DNA from 3 places in the Bacillus seohaeanensis genome. Region 2 is predicted to be linked to each of the others. Evidence: predicted binding sites of a transcription regulator. Region 2 holds the regulator's gene; each other region holds the start of a gene.
What was found. Region 2 encodes LexA, which represses DNA repair genes until DNA is damaged. Its sites were predicted from a motif close to CGAACATATGTTCG; they were not measured.
Positions count from the first base shown of each region.

Region 1: a site for LexA is predicted at 4,694-4,707, ahead of ACFSUL_RS14905 (DUF6434 domain-containing protein). Genes of this name have one in related genera too.
Region 3: a site for LexA is predicted at 3,121-3,134, ahead of pcrA (DNA helicase PcrA). Genes of this name have one in related genera too.

Region 1 is NZ_JBHUMF010000031.1:321,202-328,036, forward strand. It holds gene ACFSUL_RS14885 (glycerophosphodiester phosphodiesterase family protein) at 1-554, shown strand, start outside; gene ACFSUL_RS14890 (M14 family zinc carboxypeptidase) at 722-1,933, opposite strand; gene ACFSUL_RS14895 (M28 family peptidase) at 1,988-3,361, opposite strand; gene ACFSUL_RS14900 (hypothetical protein) at 3,677-4,057, shown strand; gene ACFSUL_RS14905 (DUF6434 domain-containing protein) at 4,087-4,659, opposite strand; gene ACFSUL_RS14910 (ATP-binding cassette domain-containing protein) at 5,554-6,399, shown strand; gene ACFSUL_RS14915 (hypothetical protein) at 6,404-6,835, shown strand, end outside.
Region 2 is NZ_JBHUMF010000031.1:1,024,044-1,030,878, forward strand. It holds gene tkt (transketolase) at 1-1,978, opposite strand, end outside; gene ACFSUL_RS18255 (DUF896 domain-containing protein) at 2,407-2,640, opposite strand; gene ACFSUL_RS18260 (YneB family resolvase-like protein) at 2,802-3,467, opposite strand; gene yneA (cell division suppressor protein YneA) at 3,485-3,811, opposite strand; gene lexA (transcriptional repressor LexA) at 3,971-4,591, shown strand; gene ACFSUL_RS18275 (hypothetical protein) at 4,944-5,129, shown strand; gene glnA (type I glutamate--ammonia ligase) at 5,304-6,638, opposite strand; gene ACFSUL_RS18285 (MerR family transcriptional regulator) at 6,680-6,835, opposite strand, start outside.
Region 3 is NZ_JBHUMF010000034.1:18,422-25,256, reverse strand. It holds gene ligA (NAD-dependent DNA ligase LigA) at 1-795, opposite strand, end outside; gene pcrA (DNA helicase PcrA) at 867-3,104, opposite strand; gene ACFSUL_RS20220 (heptaprenylglyceryl phosphate synthase) at 3,226-3,909, opposite strand; gene ACFSUL_RS20215 (YerC/YecD family TrpR-related protein) at 4,240-4,536, opposite strand; gene ACFSUL_RS20210 (DUF3048 domain-containing protein) at 4,566-5,594, opposite strand; gene ACFSUL_RS20205 (adenine deaminase C-terminal domain-containing protein) at 5,768-6,835, opposite strand, start outside.

The DNA of each region.
Region 1 (6,835 bases), 700 kb from region 2:
TTCCTTTCCGTGGCAAAGGTGTAGGGTTAATGCCTTCCCTTGACGAAGTCTTATCCGATTTTCCAGAAGGGGAATTCTTAATTCATATAAAAAGTGATGATCCCGAAGAGGGAAAACAACTAGCACATTACCTTTCAAAATTATCGGAAAAGAGGTTAAGTCAATTAACTGTTTACGGAGGAGACCGACCAGTTGCTTCGTTAAAAAATCAACTTCCAGATCTTCGGGTTATGTCCAGAGCTACATTGAAAAGTTGCTTGATTCCTTATTTGGCAGGGGGATGGACAGGGCATGTTCCAGCTGCGTGCGAAAAAACGCAATTACATATTCCAGAGAAGTTTGCACGATTGATGTGGGGGTGGCCAGATAAGTTCCTCAACCGAATGGATGCTGTTGATACACGGGTAATCGTAGTAGGAGGAAACGGAAAATGGTCAGAAGGGTTTGACACCGTTGACGATATAAAACAACTTCCGGATGAGTATACTGGTGGTATTTGGACAAATCGAATTGATAGGATTGCACCGTTGTATAAAAGAGAAGGAACAGAGTGAGGGCATTGAAAAAGTCCGTTTACAGAGAAAAAGAAGGCAATGGCCTACTGCATATAGGTGTTTGCCTTCTTTAATTTTCTATATATTGATGGAAGTCTTCTGTGTTTTTAAAACGTTATTTTTTCAGCAGCCTAGGGATTAGCATCTCTCCTGTTTTTTGCTATCTTCTATATCCCTGGTGAATAAGCTGTTCTAGGAATTTCTTCATATCTCTCAGCATCCAGATTTTCAACAGAATCATCCGCTACTCCTTCAATAATACCGTTTAATCCTGTTTCAACTGCTTTAACCAGCATACCTTTTTTCTTTTGTCCCATGCTATGTGTTTGACCAGTTACTTCGAATAATACTGTACCACTACCATTTAAAGCGAAGGAACCCAATGCAGTCCCAGGGAGATCGAGCCCTTGACTGTAAAGCGTAATATTATCGAATGGTGAGTTACCCATGGATTGAATTGCATCATAAGCAGCTAAATTAAGTTGACGTGAAAAGTCATAGTTATAGTTATCGGCATATTCTGCGTATTTTTCACCTTCCACACTATTCGGATTCGGTACAAATTGCCCTGATAAGGAAAGGGTAACCGGATTATCTGTACCTTCTACATAATAAAGTCCTTGATGGTGTAAATCTACAAAAACATCCACATTGCCAAATTCCGCTTGTAAGTTTTTGTACACATCACGAACTGTCTGTGCTTCTGGAGTAATATACCAACCAGGTTGGTCAGAGGAGCCAGGAATATCTTCTGGACTAGGAATGTAATCCAGGTTTGGATTAAAGTCACGATTTACGTCAAATCCTGGTTGCGTCGTGTAATCATCGCCTTGTATGTTAGGACGGTTTTCAGCGTAGTAATAGTTCCATGATGGCTTAGCCGCATCCGCCAGTTGTGGAAAATCTTCGACGACTTCATCCCATGTCATATCGTTTCCTCTTCGGTCTAATTCCGATGCATCAGGGTTCATTTTCGGTAATACGACAAGTGTTATTTCTTCGCGGATTTCTTTGGCACTTGGCGAATTACTAGAGCCCAAATGTTGAAGAATATTCAGTAGAGCCTCTGTTCCAGTTTTTTCATTTCCATGGATTTCGCTTTCAATCAAAATTACTTTCTCTCCTGTTCCAACTCTTGCTTGATAAATATCTCGTCCTTGATTGGACTTGCCAACAACCTCAACTTCTACTCGACCTTGACTGTTTTTCTCAATTTGTTCTAGTTTATTTTGCAACTGGGCATAATCAGTAAATCCAACACTTGAGTATGTTTGTTGTTCAGGTGTGCCAGGGTGATTTCCAGCCGCAAACGTTGGAATAGCAAGGCTTGTACTGAGTGCAAGCGAACTTAGAATTGTAAGGAACTTTTTCTTTTCCATGTGACCACTCTCCATTTAATGAAAGATTAATAGATTTTAAAAATAAAAATTGTATTATAATGGACGATCATCATACTCGTAATCAACAGGACCAGGGGCAACTCGTGCATTTTCCAACGCAGGGGTATCCGGTCGTGCAATTTGATAAACTGCTGCTCCGACAATTTCAGCCACTTCTTGCAATTTTTCCTTGCTAATTTTATCTAGAGTATCATCAGGGCTATGATACCAAGGTTCAAGTGGAGCATGGATGAATAGCGCTGCAGGAATTCCTCGTTCAAAGAAAGGAACATGGTCACTGCGACCTAATTGTCCGTATTCGACAACCTCTGAAATTCTTGCACCAGCAGCTGCACCAAAGTCAGTTACTAAGTTCTTTTCGCCATCTGGTGTAAACATAATTAAGTCACCAGCATCTCGGCTACCGATCATATCTAATTGGAAATGGGCAACGGTTTTTTCGACTTCTTCTTCACTCAATGTGCTTGCATAATGGTAAGAGCCAACCAATCCTTTTTCTTCGGCACCGAATGTAACAAATCGAAGCTCTGTATCCGTAGGTGTTTTCGCCATTATTCTCGCTAATTCAAGTACTGCCGACACGCCTGATGCGTCATCGTTTGCGCCTGGTCCTCCGTGAACAGAATCATGATGTGCGCCAATCATTGTAATTTGACCAGTATCCTTATTTGGATGTGGTTTCTTTTTCGCAATAACATTGTAGGAAGTCTTATCGACATTCCCAGCATTTTCGACGTTAACAGTTGCGGTAACATTTTCGTTTTCTAAACGGTTTACTAGTTTAAGCCCATCTTCTCGTGAAATGGCAACAGCCGGGATATCTTGTCCTTCATAGGCAGAGCCGAATTGATAGCCAGTATTTCCATCGCCATTAAACATAATGACACCGACTGCCCCTTTATCTAACACATGTTGAATTTTATCGTAAAAGGAATAGGATCCCCTTTCGATTAAAGCAATTTTTCCTTCAACATCATTGCTGACTTCTTCAGTAGAACCGAGTCCAACGTATACGAGAGGTGCGGTTACATTTCCATTAACAGAACCGCTAAATGTGTGTACACCGCCATCGAACACTTGGTCATTCAATAGAATGGAAGAATCTCCACCATCCCACTCTGGAAACGTAAACGGCTGTAATTCTGTTTCGTAGCCAAGCTGCTCAAATTGGCTCTTTATGTACTGGACGGCATTGTACTCTCCTTCCGTACCTGCTTCACGGGGCTGTGCTGATAACTTAGCGATGTTATTGTACATATTGTCTACGTTGATCTTTTTAATTACTTTGTTGTCAAAAGCATGTGCTGATGGATTATCGGTTGGTTTGTTGCCCGCCTCGGCCGGTAACCCACTGGAGCTTAAAGCAAGTCCAGCAACTAATAATGCTGTAAATGTTTTACGGTACAAATAAAATTCCTCCTTCTGAGTTTTTATTAAGTCCATGCTATTATTACATTAATAGAATATTCAGTAAATTTACAATTTCCTACAAAAAACGAGTTGCCGAAGCGACAACCCAACCTATTAACCTACAAATCATTGCAAAAGGTGTCGAAATCCTATAGAAGGCGCGGAAAAATAAGGATATTTTACTGTTTTCGGTAATGGGATTTTGTAGGTGTTAGGTAGGGAGTTAGCATAAGTTAATAAAATTAATTTAATCTCAAAATGGTTTATGTGTTCGTTTTTTTGGAATACTATAAAAAAATGAAAGGGATGTTTATGACAATAATTTCTATTGAAGCAGATGGGTTTGAAGTAGAGATTCGGAAAGAAAAGAACCTTCACATGGAAGGGAAATATATCATTATTGAGTTTGAGGATGGATATCAATCTAGTTTAATGGACCAGTACGGATGGAGCAGGGAGGAGGCTGAAAATAATGTGGATAAAGTAATAGAAAAGAAGCTCAAAGAAAATGGGGGCAGTTGTGAAGTTCATTGGGAGGATAGAGAACTATTTCTTATTGAAAACCCAACCTTTTCTGTTAGCGAAGTGGCTAAGATATTCGTTACAATCTTTCCGAATTCAACAATAATGAGTAGCCAATCCAAGGGAATCATCTCAACAATCTTAAAAAAGCTGAGACGAAGTAAGGATTGATTGAAACCTATTCCATAGTACCGTTGAAGTTAATTATTGGGCGTATATTTATTACTTCCAGGAAGCTTCTTGATCGTGTTCCATGCTTTAATTGCTTCTTCACGTTTTTTTCCTTGATTTTTTGGATCAGCAAAAAAGTCACGGATAAATTGATTATATTCAAATGGAGGGGCAATTTTTTTCTTATAGGATGGGTCTTTTTTTCGCTCTTCTTCTTTATACCAAGCATCTACAACATCACGATATGTTTTTCCTACATTGTTTTTTAAATAGTTTTGAATATGGGTAGAAAAATGGAATTTAGGGCTAATCACTTCCTTAAAAAAAGCTCTTACATCTTGACTGCAACGATGGTTTTCCGTAATCACTGTATCAAGACTTAGTTTATCCTGTGTTTGTCGTTTCACATTAGCCTTTGAATTTCTAAGTGGTTTTTTTACCTCTCCTGTTCGAAGAAACGTTTCAATTCTATCTGAAATCTCTATTTTAGAACCAGATGCACTTATACCATTTTCTCTACAAAATAATTGCAATTCTTCTTTCAACCAATAAAAATTTTTAAAATCTTGAACATTACTATCTTTTGTGAGATTAGGCCTCACTGGTAACACCTCCATATATGTTTAGTTATATTTTAGAACAAACGTTCCTATTAATCAATCTAATTATATACAAATATAACCTTATCTTCCATATTTTCTAACTAGCTATAGAAATAAAGTGTGGAAGGCAAAGGCAATAGGTGAAAGGAACGGTCCCTTGTACACAACCAACCAACAAACTTTACAAAAATAGCTAAGGTTTATATGTTAGCCTTTTTGTATTTATGGTAAAATTAACCTGTAAAGTATTGGTTGTGCAAACATGGAAAGGTTGAAATGTTTAATGCTAAAGAAATTATTGGATAACAAAATTTGGTTTTGGCTCATAACAATTTCATTTTTAATCAGTATTTTGAACTTAGTAGAGTCAATTTTTTATAGCAATATCAATGTTAAAACAGTTCTCTATTTTGTAGTATCAGGGTTTTATTTTTTCATACTAGTGGATCATCGAAGAATGGAAAAGGGTGTGCAGTCTTGGAGATAACAAATTTTTGATGAATTGAACTACCCCCACTTAGCTAACGCTTGAAGTGGGGGATTCCTGCGAACACTAGTGTATCTACCAGTTTTTTAGCAGGTTAACCCCGCAGCTCCTGCGGTTATTACTCACTATCTTGTACGTTGGATTCTCCACACTCCCTACTTTTGCTTGGTTTTCGCTACTTCGGTGAGTGTGGGACGACGGAACGTTGAAGATTTTACGTTGCAGACGTTTTTCCTGCAACAACCCTATATCTTTAGTTTTCAAAGAACAACCTGCACAAGAAAATTATAGCACATACGTTCTTGTTGTTCGACAACTTTGGCTAACGTCAACTGACATTCATCCCCTCCCTACTCATTGGGCTACCGCCTTTCACATTCCTTGAGGAAGGGGGATTCTGTCGGAAGATGATAAAGAAATTGAAAGGTTTGAGCACTATTATCTTATTTGAGTCTGTTAATGCCACAAAAAAAGTTGGAAGAATACCTATTTTAGAAAACATTGATCTAGTAATACGCAGAGGAGAAAATGTAGCGATTGTTGGAGAGAATGGCTCGGGTAAAAGCAGTCTATTGAAATTAATTGCTGGCATTTATGAGCCTACAATAGGAAAAGTAAACAGAAGTACTAGAAAGATAGCTTACGTTCCTGAACATTTTCCCACAAATATCCGATTTAAAATGATGGAGTACCTACTTCTAGTTGGAGAAATGAGTGGAAGAAAAAGAAGCGATCTTATTGGCCAGATTAAGGAGTATTCAGAAATTTTCCATGTAGAAAATTACCTTGAAATGCCTTTAAAGAGTTGTTCAAAAGGGACAAAACAGAAAGTTGGTATTATACAAGCTTTAATGGCGGCTCCCGATTTAATGGTATTGGATGAGCCTTTGACGGGGCTAGATTTCTCTTCTCAACAGAAGCTATTGCATCAGCTGGAGTTGGAAAGCAACAGTACAATTGTTTTCACTGCTCACGAAAATTTACTAATAGATGGAATTGCACATCAAGTTTTCGGTTTAGAGAATGGAAAAATTACGAGGAAACAAAAGCAAAAAAGCCAACAGAAAATAATGTTAATCAAGGCATATGCTAAAAAAGCAAAGAAACATTTAGATAATAAAAACATAATCCATGCTTATTGGGAAGGCGATCACACCGTCTTCATCACAGTCGAGTCAGTATTTTCTGATACGTTACTTATACATTTAATAGAAAAAGGATTTTCTATTCATGAAGTAAAAGAAAAGAGGTAATGGATTGATTGGATTCATTAAGTATCAATTTATTAGTTACATAAGATCCTACCGGTTTATTGCTCCTGTAGCTAGTTATATAGCATGGGTTATCCTTACTTATACATATAGTGGTGTACCCATTTTAAGCAGTTACGCCACCACAAGCTTGGCGTTATTTATTATCATGACGTGGGTTAGTGTGACCGTATTTTCTTTAGAAGAAATAAGTGAAAAACATATTCTATATACTAAATTAAACCGAAAACAAACGTACATAAGAGGAAAAATTGTTATCTGTATGCTCATTACTTTCTGTTTGTTTTTGTTTGGACTTTTGTACCCACTAATAATGCAAAGCTTTGCTAGGGAAATGAATAGTGCTCATTACGGATTATCCTTCTACAGTCATGTTAGTTTAGGGGGCTTTGGTGTAGTAGTAGGGGCTTTTATTTCT
Region 2 (6,835 bases):
ACACAACGTTTTCAGGAGTAAAGCCATATTCCGCAAGAACCTTCTCTCCAGGAGCGGATGCACCATAACCATTGATAGCTAAAATGTCTCCTTCATCTCCAACGTAGCGGTCCCAACCAAGTGGGGCAGCCATTTCAATACCAAGACGTTTTTTCACTGATTTTGGAATAACAGACTCTTTATACTCTTTAGACTGCTGCTCAAAGCGATCCCATGAAGGCATGCTGACAACCGAAACGCTGATACCTTCTTTTTCTAGAATACTTTGTGCTTCTACTGCTAAGTTAACTTCTGATCCAGTTGCAAGAAGTAATGCATCAGCTTGTTCTTTACCAGCTGGAGAAACAACATAAGCACCTTTTTCCACACCTTCTTGAGCATTCGTTGCAGTATCCTTTAATGTAGGTAAATTCTGTCTAGTAAGAACAAGTGCAGTTGGTTTGTCTTTAGAAGTTACCGCTACTCTCCAAGCAGCTGCGACTTCGTTACCATCAGCTGGACGGATAACAGAAAGGTTCGGCATTGCTCGTAGAGATGGAAGCTGTTCAATTGGCTCATGTGTTGGACCATCTTCTCCAACGGCAATACTATCATGAGTAAAGACATATGTTACAGGTAGTCCCATAAGTGCTGCCAAACGAATAGCAGGTCTTAAGTAATCACTGAAAACAAAGAAAGTACCGCCGAATATTTGTAACCCACCATGAAGAGCTATACCATTCATCGCAGCTCCCATACCGAATTCACGAACACCAAACCAAATATTTCTTCCTTCATATGACTCTGCTGAGTAATCGGCTTCATCTTTAATCATTGTTTTATTAGATCCAGCTAAGTCAGCTGATCCACCAATGAAAGATGGAAGGTTTTTCGCAATTGCATTAAGTACTTCACCTGAAGATGCACGGCTAGCTACACTTTTACCTTCTTCATAGACTGGGATATCTTTGTCCCATCCTTCTGGAAACTCACCTTTAATCGCTGTTTCAAACTGCGCAGCGAGTTCTGGGTATTCTTGTTTGTATTGCGCAAACATTTCATCCCATTGTTTTTCTTTTTCTTGTCCTGCATCTACCATTTGTTGCTTAAAGCGTTCATACACTTCTTCTGGCACATGGAAGTCTTCCTCAAAAGTCCATTTATATGCTTCTCTAGTAAGTGTACGTTCTTCACTTCCAAGTGGAGCACCATGAACAGCTGATTTTCCGGATTTATTTGGAGATCCGTAGCCAATTACCGTTCTTACTTCGATCATTGTTGGTCGGTTAGTATCGGACTTGGCTTCTTCAATTGCCGCAGCAATTTCATCTAAATTATTTCCGTCTTCTACGCGAATGTATTGCCATCCATAAGACTGGAATCTTCCTTCAATACTTTCAGAGAATGACTTATTCAAATCTCCATCAAGTGATATGTCATTTGAATCATAAAGAACTACTAAACGCCCTAATTTGAGGTGGGAAGCTAAAGAAGCTGCTTCTGAAGAAATACCTTCCATTAAATCGCCATCACCACAAATAGAATATGTAAAGTGATCTACTATATTATAATTGTCTTTATTATAAACAGAGGCTAAATGTCTTTCTGCTAGAGACATACCTACTGCCATTGCAAGACCTTGTCCTAATGGTCCAGTTGTTGCCTCTACTCCTGGTGTATGACCATATTCAGGATGTCCTGGTGTTTTACTTCCCCACTGACGGAATTCTTTTAAATCTTCCATTGAAACATCATAACCTGATAGGTGTAATAGACTGTATAACAGCATAGAACCATGACCCGCAGATAGAACAAAGCGATCGCGGTTGAACCAATCAGGATTTTTAGGATTATGGTTCATAAATTTAGACCATAAAGTGTATGCCATAGGAGCTGCTCCCATCGGCATTCCCGGGTGACCGGAATTGGCTTTTTCAATTGCATCAATCGATAGTGTACGAATAGTATTAATAGCTAACTGATCTGTATTATCAAACATAAGTCAGACATCCTTCCTTTTCTATCTTCCCTTATAATATAATATTCTTTACGTGTTTATACAACTATCTTGAATAATATCATTATTATTATTCACAAAAAACTTTTTTCCGCTAAAAGTTCACTTTAGTCAAGTGCAACTTAGTTTAAGGAGTTTCATGAAAAAATAGTTACGGGATACGGGAGGGGATAAAAATAAAGGCTCTTTTCTCATGGATTGTTGTTTTTACTTATGAATTTTTCCCGTTGATTTCCGTTAAAGAGCAACAATCTTTACAAAAACAGCCAAAATACAAAAGAAGTTGACCCAAAAAAAGTGCTAGGTACCTCCTTAACTAAATACAGTACCTCGAAAACTAGTACTTTCTATTAGTTAATTGGGAGGGCTAGGCACTTGTGGTCAACCCTTTTAAAAACATGTTATATTTATTAATGCATTTTTTTCTTACTTTGTATATCTTGAAGTTTCTGAGGTGTTACTTCATTGCCGTCAGGATCGAATACTCTTGTACTTTCAATCGTACTTTTCATTGATTTGCGAAATGTCTCTAAATATTCTTTCCTAAGTTTTGTTTGCTCTTTCGCCTCTTCAGGTGATAACCCTGTGGCTTTTGCCTTTTTAGCGAGTTCGTTAATTCTATTCATTTTCTTTTTTGAAAGCATGATAAAAACCCCTTTATATCTATTCCATAACGTATTTTCAAGAATAATTATATCGACATGTTACTAGAAAAAAAGGAATAAGACAAGAATTACGGATTTGAAGTTGTCCTTAATATTCCCGATACTAAAAGTTTGTTCTAATTGCCAGTTAAACTTATTTCCTAGTATTCAGAGGTTTCTTCTTCGTTTTGGTTATTGACGTATTCCTGATATCGTCGATGTACGGTTGCTTTGGAAATGTTGTACCCAAATCCCCTTAAAGTTGCAGCTATTTCAGAAAACGTAAGATCATTTTTTCTTAGGCGAATAATTTCCTCTATCGGTACTTCTATTCTTTCTCTTCCCTCAAGATTACCTTTATTTTTTAAATTTTTATATGGTCGGTATCCTTTTTCTACCGCTCTTTTCATGCCTCTTTTAATTTTTAAATTATGTAATTTCCTTTGGTATTCTTCTACCATGCTTACGATATTGATTACCATTGAATCAGATTCAGATAAATGCAATTCCCCACTATGACTTAAACTGATAATTTTCACATTCTCTTTTAAAAGACAATGTATTAGAGCTATTTTTGCGTTTCCTCGTCCAATTCTAGTTTCATCTTGGATAAATATTGCTTCTATTTCAGACTCTTTTATAAGGTCTAATATTTCAAATACACCTGGACGGTCTAAATCGTAACCGCTCGCCTGATCTTTAATAACCTTGTACACTTCAAACCCATGTGATTCGGCAAGGTTCACCAATTCAATTTCTTGCCTTTCCAGCGACGATTCTTGTGTCTCTTTTTTTGTACTTACTCTACAGTAAATCAACGCCTTCATCGTATCCCCCTCTATTCTTAATCTTCATTTAATGCAAGTTGGACATCGGTGTTATGTTTTATTGCTTTTTCTGTAACAGGTAATGTTAGTAATTCCCCCTCGGTTATTTTGAAAGTGGAGAGATTATTTTCCTTACCAATCCAATCAATAAATTCTTCACTCGTCATACTATGGCTTCCTTCATACCGTTCTGCTATAGTCCAAAGCGTATCACCCTGTTTTACCGTTATTTGTTCATATTCTGGCTGCGATGATACATGAATTAAAAATAACGAAAAGGATGCAACTCCTAAGATTAATAGAATAATAACATAAGAAAATCGTTTCCAAATAAAATTTAACATTATGATAACCCCCATACGAATACTTGTTCTGTTTGTAGTTACATTCTAATACGAACATTCGTTTGTAGTCAACTAAAAAATTCGAACTTATGTTTGTATCTACTAGGATGCCATGCTATACTATAATTACCAGAATAATTATAGTAGAGGTGTGTGCAAATGAGTAAATTGTCCAAAAGACAAAATGATATTTTGGAGTATATTAAAGAAGCAGTTAGGACAAAAGGATATCCACCTTCTGTAAGGGAAATAGGAGAAGCTGTCGGGTTAGCCTCTAGTTCAACGGTACACGGTCATTTAGCCCGATTGGAAAGCAAAGGCTTGATTCGAAGAGATCCCACTAAACCAAGAGCAATTGAGATTTTAAATCTAGAAGAAGACAACATCCCAAGACAAAATGTAGTGAACGTACCGTTAATCGGTAAAGTGACAGCCGGACAGCCTATTACTGCAGTAGAAAACGTGGAAGAGTTTTTCCCCTTACCTGAAAGATTAGCTCCAGCAGATGAACAAGTATTTATGCTTGAAATTATGGGAGACAGTATGATTGAAGCAGGAATACTGAATGGAGATTTTGTTATTGTCCGTCAACAACAAGCAGCTAATAATGGTGACATTGTTGTTGCAATGACAGAAGAGGACGAAGCAACTGTTAAACGTTTCTTCAAGGAAAAGGATTATATCCGTTTACAACCAGAGAATTCCATAATGGAGCCCATCATATTAAGAAATGTTTCTATATTAGGAAAAGTCATTGGTGTATATCGTCAAGTCCATTAATGCTTTTGCTTATTTAGAATCGCACACAGGCAACATCTCTTAGTATACAAGTCTAAATAATTATTACAATAAAGAAAGGGATAACCAGTTTAGTTAGTTGTCCCTTTTTACTTTCCCGTTATAAATGGTATCCAATTCTATCTACGTCTGTACTATTACCGTACTTTCTTCACTCATAGCCCCCCTCCTTTTTTCAATTATTAGTTTATGAAAGAGTGTACTCGTTTTTTAGACACTTTAAAGGGCAGAGAATAGATAGTATTTCAGTCTGCAATTAGGACGTTTTTTTGTAAATCAATACCTGTCAATAATCATTCTCCTTGAACATATATTGCTATGGGAGGAGATTTTTATGGACAGATTTATTTTTACAATGATAGCTGGTATACTAGCTGGGTTTGCACTTCTAAAAGTACCTTTAGATATTCCATTTTTATCAAGCTTCCAGACTATCATTACTGCCATTGCTATTTTTGCTGTTGTAGTGTTTTCGTTTGTCCTTATTTATAAGGCCATAATGACACTGTTTGGTAAGTAAATCATCGTATTTTATGCAGGCTCAGTTTTTCTGGGCCTTTTTTATATTGTTATAAAAACGTTGTAGAATGGAAACCTTTTGGTCAAACTTTGATCTTAGATGCAATTTGTATTAGAAGTTTCACTTTGACTAAAAAAAGAGCCCTGACACTAGTAGCGTCAAGGCTTCATCTTATTAATACATCTTCATATACTGCTCGCGTTCCCAAGGATGAACCTGCGTACGGAACATATCCCATTCGATTTCTTTCGCTTCGATAAAGTGTTCAGTAATATGTCCACCTAGTGCAGCTGTAATTACTTCATTTGCTTTAAGTTCTTCTAACGCAGCATGTAATGTTGCTGGAAGATCAACAATTCCTGCTTCTTCGCGTTCTTGTTTATCCATTACATAAATGTTGCGGTCAATTGGAGCTGGTGCTTCTAACTTATTTCTAACTCCATCTAATCCTGCAGCGAGTAAAACAGACATTGCTAAATACGGATTAGCAGCTGGGTCAACAGAACGCACCTCTACACGAGTACTCATTCCACGTGAAGCAGGGATACGGATTAATGGACTTCTATTCTGAGCAGACCACGCTACGTAACAAGGTGCTTCGTATCCTGGTACTAGACGTTTATAAGAGTTAATCGTTGGGTTTGTAATAGCTGTAAAACTTGTCGCATGTTTAATGATTCCAGCTAAAAATTGACGCGCAGTATCACTTAGTTCTAAATCACCTTTTGTATCATAAAATGCATTTTCCCCTTTATTAAATAGAGACATGTTACAGTGCATTCCAGATCCGTTTACGCCAAATAGTGGTTTTGGCATAAACGTCGCATGTAAACCATGTTTACGAGCAATTGTTTTTACCACTAATTTAAATGTTTGAATGTCGTCACATGCTCTTAACGCACTCGCATATTTAAAATCGATTTCATGTTGACCTGGTGCTACTTCATGGTGAGATGCTTCAATCTCAAAGCCCATTTCTTCTAGCTCAAGGACAATATCACGACGGCAATTTTCACCTAGGTCTGTAGGTGCTAGATCAAAATATCCACCGTTATCGTTAAGTTCTAACGTTGGTTCACCTTCCACATCTAATTTAAAGAGGAAGAATTCTGGCTCTGGTCCAAGATTGAAATCTGTAAATCCAAGTTCTTCCATTTGTGAAAGAACCCGTTTTAAATTATTACGTGGATCACCATCGAATGGCGTTCCATCTGGATTGTAGATATCACAAATTAAACGTGCTACTTTTCCTTTTTCCGCAGTCCACGGGAATACAACCCACGTGTCTAAATCAGGATATAGATTCATATCAGACTCTTCAATTCGTACAAACCCTTCAATAGAAGAACCATCAAACATCATTTTATTGTCTAACGCCTTTTCTAATTGACTTACAGGAATTTCCACATTCTTGATTGTTCCTAGAATGTCCGTAAATTGTAATCGAATAAATTTTACGTTTTGCTCATCCGCTAACCTTAAAATATCTTCACGAGTATACTTTGCCATTGTTCCTAATTCCTCCCCAAATTAATTTAAAAGGATTTATTTTAATGAAAAAAGCGTGACATATCACCTTGACGCAAAGAAGCTCGCTTAAACCTTCCTGCGTGGATCATCTCATTACGCAGTAGCTTTCGTAGCTCATCATCGGTAAGATTTTGTCTTCCTTTTTCTCCTTTTTTCTTTTGTTCGTCAGATTCAGG
Region 3 (6,835 bases), on a different contig from region 2:
ATATTGAATGACCTCTTCAATATTTTCACAGCGTTTCCGCTCTTTATTTGTTTTAAAGCCAAGCTCTTCTAAACGGTCTAATCCTTCACTATGTGATTCTATCTCTGTGTCTCCTACATCAGCAATTGCGTATAAGAAAATATCCAAATTTCGGGACGCCGCAATTTTAGGATCAAGCTGACGAAGAGAACCAGCTGCCGCATTTCGCGGATTGGCAAACGGTTCTTCTCCTTTTTCTTCTTTTACTTTATTTAATGCCCCGAAAGATCCTTTTGGCATAAATGCTTCACCACGAACTTCAATTGATAAAGGTTCAGAAATTTTTAACGGGATAGAACGAATTGTTTTCAGATTCTTCGTAATATCCTCTCCTATTGTTCCATCTCCGCGGGTTGCACCTTGTGCTAACAATCCATTTTCGTAACGAAGTGAAACAGCTAATCCATCAATTTTCAGTTCACAAACATATGAAAATTCTTCTCCTACTGCTTGACGGACTTTACGATCAAAATCTCGCAGGTCTTCTTCGTTAAAAGCATTTCCTAGACTTAACATGGATGTTCTATGCTGTACTTTTTCAAAAGAATCCAGTACAGCACCGCCAACACGCTGAGATGGTGAGTCTGCCGATTTCAAACTCGGATATTCTTCCTCAAGCTTTATAAGTTCACGCAGCAATTGGTCATACTCAGCATCGGTAACGGATGGTTTATCCAATACATGATATTCATAATTATATTTATTTAATAAATCTTGTAGCTCTTTTACACGCTTTTCAGCTGAATTCCATTCCATTAAAACAACCCTTTCCTTCACTTTATCCCACATTAATTGGCAGTAAAACCCGGATTGATTGAAATTTCGCTTTAAACTTTCTCTATGGGAGCAAATTTAGCCAGTAAACGTTTGATTCCATTTGGATTTGGAAAAGCGATGTCAAGTTCTGTATTGTCACCAGAGCCTTTCACACTGACAACCGTTCCCGTCCCCCACTTTTTATGCTGGGCTTTGTCTCCTACTTGCCAATTAGCAGCCTCTCCACCTGTTGAAGTTGGAACAGGTCTAGAAACAGGTTTACGGGGCATTGTTCGTCTCGCAGAAGGAGATACCTGCCCAAAGGAGGATTTCGATTTCGTCTGAAACGGTGTTTTCTTTTCCGGTACCACTTCATCCAACAGTTCCGTTGGAATCTCACCAATAAAACGCGAAACTGGATTCATTTTTGTTTGGCCAAATAATGTTCTCATTTGTGCATTTGTCATAAAAAGTTCTTCTTCCGCTCTCGTTATTCCTACATAAGCAAGACGGCGTTCTTCCTCCATCTCCTCTTCTTCCATAAGAGAACGGCTGTGAGGGAATACCCCCTCCTCCATTCCCATAAGGAACACGACAGGAAACTCTAACCCTTTGGCAGCATGAAGTGTCATTAAAACAACCGATTCCTTCGGTTGGTCGTCTTCATCTAAACGGTCTATATCTGCAACTAATGCTAAATCAGTTAAGAACGCCACTAAACTCTTATCATCATTTGTATCTTCAAAGCTTTTCGTAACAGATAAAAACTCATCTAAGTTTTCTAATCTGCTTTGCGATTCAATAGATTTTTCCGATTTTAACATCTCTTTGTAGCCTGATTTATCTAGTATTTCTTCTACCAGCTCTGTTACAGACAGGTATTCTTGCATTGCTGTATAGCCTTTAACCATTTCTTTAAATTCCATTACTGCCTTTGTAATCTTAGGACTCAGCCCAATAAAATCTGCTTCTTCCAATGCACGGAACATGGATATGTCGTGATCTGCTGCATATCGAGCAATCTTATCTATAGATGTAGACCCTACACCTCTTTTGGGAACATTAATAACTCGTTGCAAACTAATATCATCATCCGGATTGGCAATAAGTCGAAGGTAAGCTAAAATATCTTTTATTTCTTTACGATCATAGAACTTTATTCCGCCAACAATCGAGTATTCGATATTCGATTTAAGTAAAATTTCCTCCATTACACGGGACTGAGCATTTGTACGATACAGAATGGCAAAGTCGGAGTATTTACGTTTGCCGCTCTCGACCATTTCTTTAATCTTTCCTGTAACGAACTGTGCTTCTGATTGTTCTGTATCCGCACGGAAATAAGAGATCTTTTCCCCTTCCAAGTTTTCTGTCCATAAATTTTTATCTTTTCTATTTGAATTATTATTAATAACTTTATTAGCTGCTTCTAATATTCTTTGCGTAGAACGATAATTCTGTTCTAAAAGAATTACCGTTGCACTTGGATAATCCTTTTCAAACGATAGAATATTAGCGATATCAGCTCCACGCCACCGGTAAATGGATTGATCAGAATCACCGACAACACAAAGATTGTGAAAGCGTGCTGCTAGCAATTTGACAAGCATATATTGCGCTCTATTTGTATCTTGGTATTCATCTACATGAATGTATTGGAACTTACGTTGATAAAATTCCAATACTTCTGGAACACGTTGAAAAAGTTGAATCGTCGTCATAATTAAATCATCAAAATCGAGTGCTTGGTTCTTCCGCAATCTCTTTTGATATTCCGTATAAACATCGGATACAACCGTGTCATAGTAGCCTCCAGCTGTTTTTGAAAATTCTTCTGGTGTTATCAGTTCATTTTTTGCGGAGCTTATACTTCCTAAGATAGAACGAGGATCAAATTTTTTTGGGTCAATATTCTTCTCTTTTAAAACTGCTTTAATAACAGATTTCTGATCTGTTGGATCTAAAATCGTAAAGTTTCGATTAATACCAATTCTGTCAATATCTCGCCTTAAAATGCGGACGCACATACTATGAAAGGTTGAAATCCAAATATCCTCAGCTGCACCGCCAAGAATATTCCCAATACGGTCTTTCATTTCCCTTGCTGCTTTATTCGTAAAGGTAATCGCCAAAATATTATACGGGTTAACTCCTTTTTCCACCATGAGATAGGCAATTCGATGTGTCAACACACGCGTCTTCCCGGATCCTGCACCAGCCATAATCAATAATGGTCCATCCGTTGCCTTCACAGCATCCCTTTGCTGCGGATTCATTCCATTCAATAATCGATCAGTCAAAAATTGCATTCTCTCACCACCATAACGAACATTTGTTCTCTATTTTATAACAACATTATATACCAACACAATCCAAAAAACGAGCAAAACCGTCGCATTTTATCGCTCTAAAGCGTTGAGGGACGGACTTCTATTTTATAGATTTTACCGTTTTAAGTGCTTCCTTAAGGTTTTCATATATTATATTTCCTACTACAATTACGTCTGCTACTTCAGCCATTTCTTTGGCTTGTTCGACAGTTTTAATGCCGCCTCCATAGAACAATGTCGTTTCTTCTAACGTGCGACTAACTTCTTCAACCGTTTTTACATCTCCATACGTACCGCTGTATTCAAGATAAAATATCGGTAAATGAAACATTTTCTCTGCCATCATAGCATAAGCCGCAACGTCCTCTTCTACTATAGAGGTGTTGGCTTCCGTTAGCTTCGCAGCTTTGCAGTCTTCATTTAAGATGCAATAGCCCTCTACAATAATCTCTTCCCAGTTCATGATTTCACCATATTCTTTTACAGCCTGATGATGCAAACCTGTTACCCAATCTATTTTCGAGCTGTTTAAAACCATTGGAATAAAGTATAAATCAAAGCCTGGTGTAATCGATTCTAGATTAGAAACTTCTAATACACAAGGAACAGTGTAGCGTCTAACGCGGGCCATTAAATCCAGCACTTTTTCAAGTGTTACCCCGTCCGTTCCCCCTACGATTATCGCATCTGTTCCTGATTCACAAATAGCCTCTAAATCCTCATCACTTATATCTTTGGCAGGATCCAATTTAAACACATGGCTCCATTCGCGGACATCATACATCAATAGTTCCTCCATTCTTTCATCCATCTCAACATTATATCATTTGTAAGAAGGAGTCGCATTATCTCTTCTAATGTAAACTATAGGATATTAAAAATGATTTCGAGCCTTTTTCTGCAAGAGATAGGCATAATTAAACGTATTATTTGAGCTCGGATTTTAAATATATAACAGCAGATTACGTTGAAATAAGTCAATGTTTGTCGTTTCGCCGATAAAAAATGACTAACACTTTAAAGGGCTAGTCACTAGATATATATTTTAATTAGCAAGATTACCATCCTCGTGCACCATAAAAAAAGAACCACTCGTTATGAGCGGTCCACCAAATTATTTTCCTTCATCTACTCGGTCTAATACCATTTGATAGGCATCGTTTCCATAATTCAAACAACGTTTCACACGAGAAATTGTTGCAGTGCTTGCCCCCGTTTCTGTCTCAATTTTATGATATGTTTTGCCATCTTGAAGCATTCGGGCTACTTCTAGACGTTGTGAAAGTGATTGAATTTCATTAATGGTACATAAATCATCAAAAAAGCGATAACATTCTTCTTTATCTTGTAGGGAAAGTACTGCATTAAATAACTGATCTAGTTCTTTTCCTCTTATTTTATTTATTTGCATAGATAAACTCCTTTTCTTTATTCTTAGGCTTAATAGGAAACAGATCCATCTAGGCCCGGATTATCAGGAATGATATTAATCCATGTAGAGCCTTTTACAAACGGAACTTGTTCACCATCCTTATACGGTAAAATCTTTCCGCCCTCATTTTCCCATTCGACTTGCTGCATCTTGCCTTCTTGTAGGAGATATGCTTCTCCTCCAGATTGAATATCAATATTTCTTCTGCCGGCACTATCCACCACTTTATGAGCCGTTTCTGCAATAAAAATATTTTCCAATAGCACTGGTTCACCTGTTTCATAGTCAATAGTTTGTTCACCATTGGAGTAACGTTCATACTTACCCTTTTCCTCGTTATATTGATATACAACTTCAAAAAGTGGATTATCAAAGTAAGATACCGTAACAGATTCCACCATCTCACCTGTAATTTTCTCTTCTTTTTCTAAAAAAGATAAGTTTTCCGGTGGAGTGCTCATCTCAAATTCTTTATCTTCTGCTCCTCTTACAATATCTGTATACGAAATGTAAGAGTTATGCGGTGCTACTCGATCGCTAGCACGCTTAAAAAGACTTCCATCATATTCAATCCCATTTAAATTATCTATACTACCACCGCGCAGCATTTCTCTTGCTTTTGGGCTGTATCCATGAGCAATATAAAGACTATCGTACCCTTTAGCTAAATCAATATAGTAATCACGGGCACTACGAACAGGACCAATTTTTTCAGGTTTTTCACTTTGGAAAATAGCAAGGAATCTTGTAATTTCCCCCTCAGCTAACACTTCATAGACAATGTCCGCTTGAGACAAACCAGATTGAGGTCTTGCTTTTGGATGATTATTGACCATTACGGCAACAGAACGTACTTCAGGTTCCTGTTTGGTCCTTTCTCCCGTTAACGGAAACTGAAAAGCAGCTTCTTCTACCTGCTCATTATTCCCCGGCTCTACTGTTCCTTGTTCTACTTTCTCTTTTTCATCATCAACTTCTGAGCTGCATCCAACCAACGCAAATGTACTCAGTGCTATCACGATAGCCTTTTTTAGCATAAAATCAGACACTCCTATAAAGTAAAACTTCCACTAGTGAGGCTTTCCCGCACTAATTAGGCAGTAACGGGCAGTTCCCCCCACTTATGCTTTTTTGATTCCTCTAAACCTTGAAGTAGGGGGCTCACTGCCCGTTAATGTGGGATAAATAAATTTTGCTGTACTTTCATATTTTAACGCATTATCGATGGAAAGAGTACCGTTTTCTTCATGACGTCATACATTCCCATTGGTGTGACCCGAATATATGGGAGATGTGTCGACTGCAAAAATAGTAACGTATAAATCGGATCAGAAAAATGATAACCTCTCTCTTGTAAAAGAAGTTTTAATTTTTTCTCCTCTTCTATAAGTTCTGGCATTTTCTTTTTGGAAAATAGCCCTCCGAGTGGCAACTCCACTTCATGAAGTACTTCTCCATCTTCCACTAAAACGATGCCTCCTCCAATTTCCTTCATTCGATCGAAAGCAACCATCATATCCTTTTTTCTTTTACCAATTAAAATAATATCTCCAGTATTAGAATAAGAAGAGGCAAATCCTTTCACATTTTTACTAAAACCTTTTAGTATTGTGCTAATCCGCCATTCGCCATTGCGATCCATCAACATTAAAAAGCTTTGATCATGATCATACGATAGCTCATTTACCGACGCATCAATGTTAATGGAATATGGCTTTGTAATGACATCGTTTACCATTTCAATCCCAAATGGCATTGAGAATTGTAGGTCTTCCATATCTACTTCCCAGTTTAAAGATAACGGGGCAATTCCTACTTCCTCCCAATTAATATCATACTCGTAATGAGTGGATTCTGCATTTCTTTTCACCCATTTTCCTTTTGAGAGAACCGAAACAGGAGTTGGGTTTTCTTTATTTTCCAGAAAATTGATATTAGCTATTTTTCCGGTTGCGATCATTCCATGAATAGAGGTTAAACTATAGTGTTTTGCCACATTATAACTAGCCATATTATATGCTTCTATAGCCGGTATTCCACTATCAATCGCCATTTTAATTAAGTTGTCCAACACACCTTCTTCGTGAAATGCTGGTGTCGAACCGTCTGTTGTAAACAATAGCGAATCATAGTTCGTAATTTCCTTTTCTTTTAACCCTTGGAGTAGCTGAGGTAAATCTGGCCTTATTGATGAGTGTCTCAGTGTAACGGTCAAACCTTGAAGTAATCGCTTATACACTTCTTCGCCAGTCATCGCTTCATGATCCCCATCAATGCC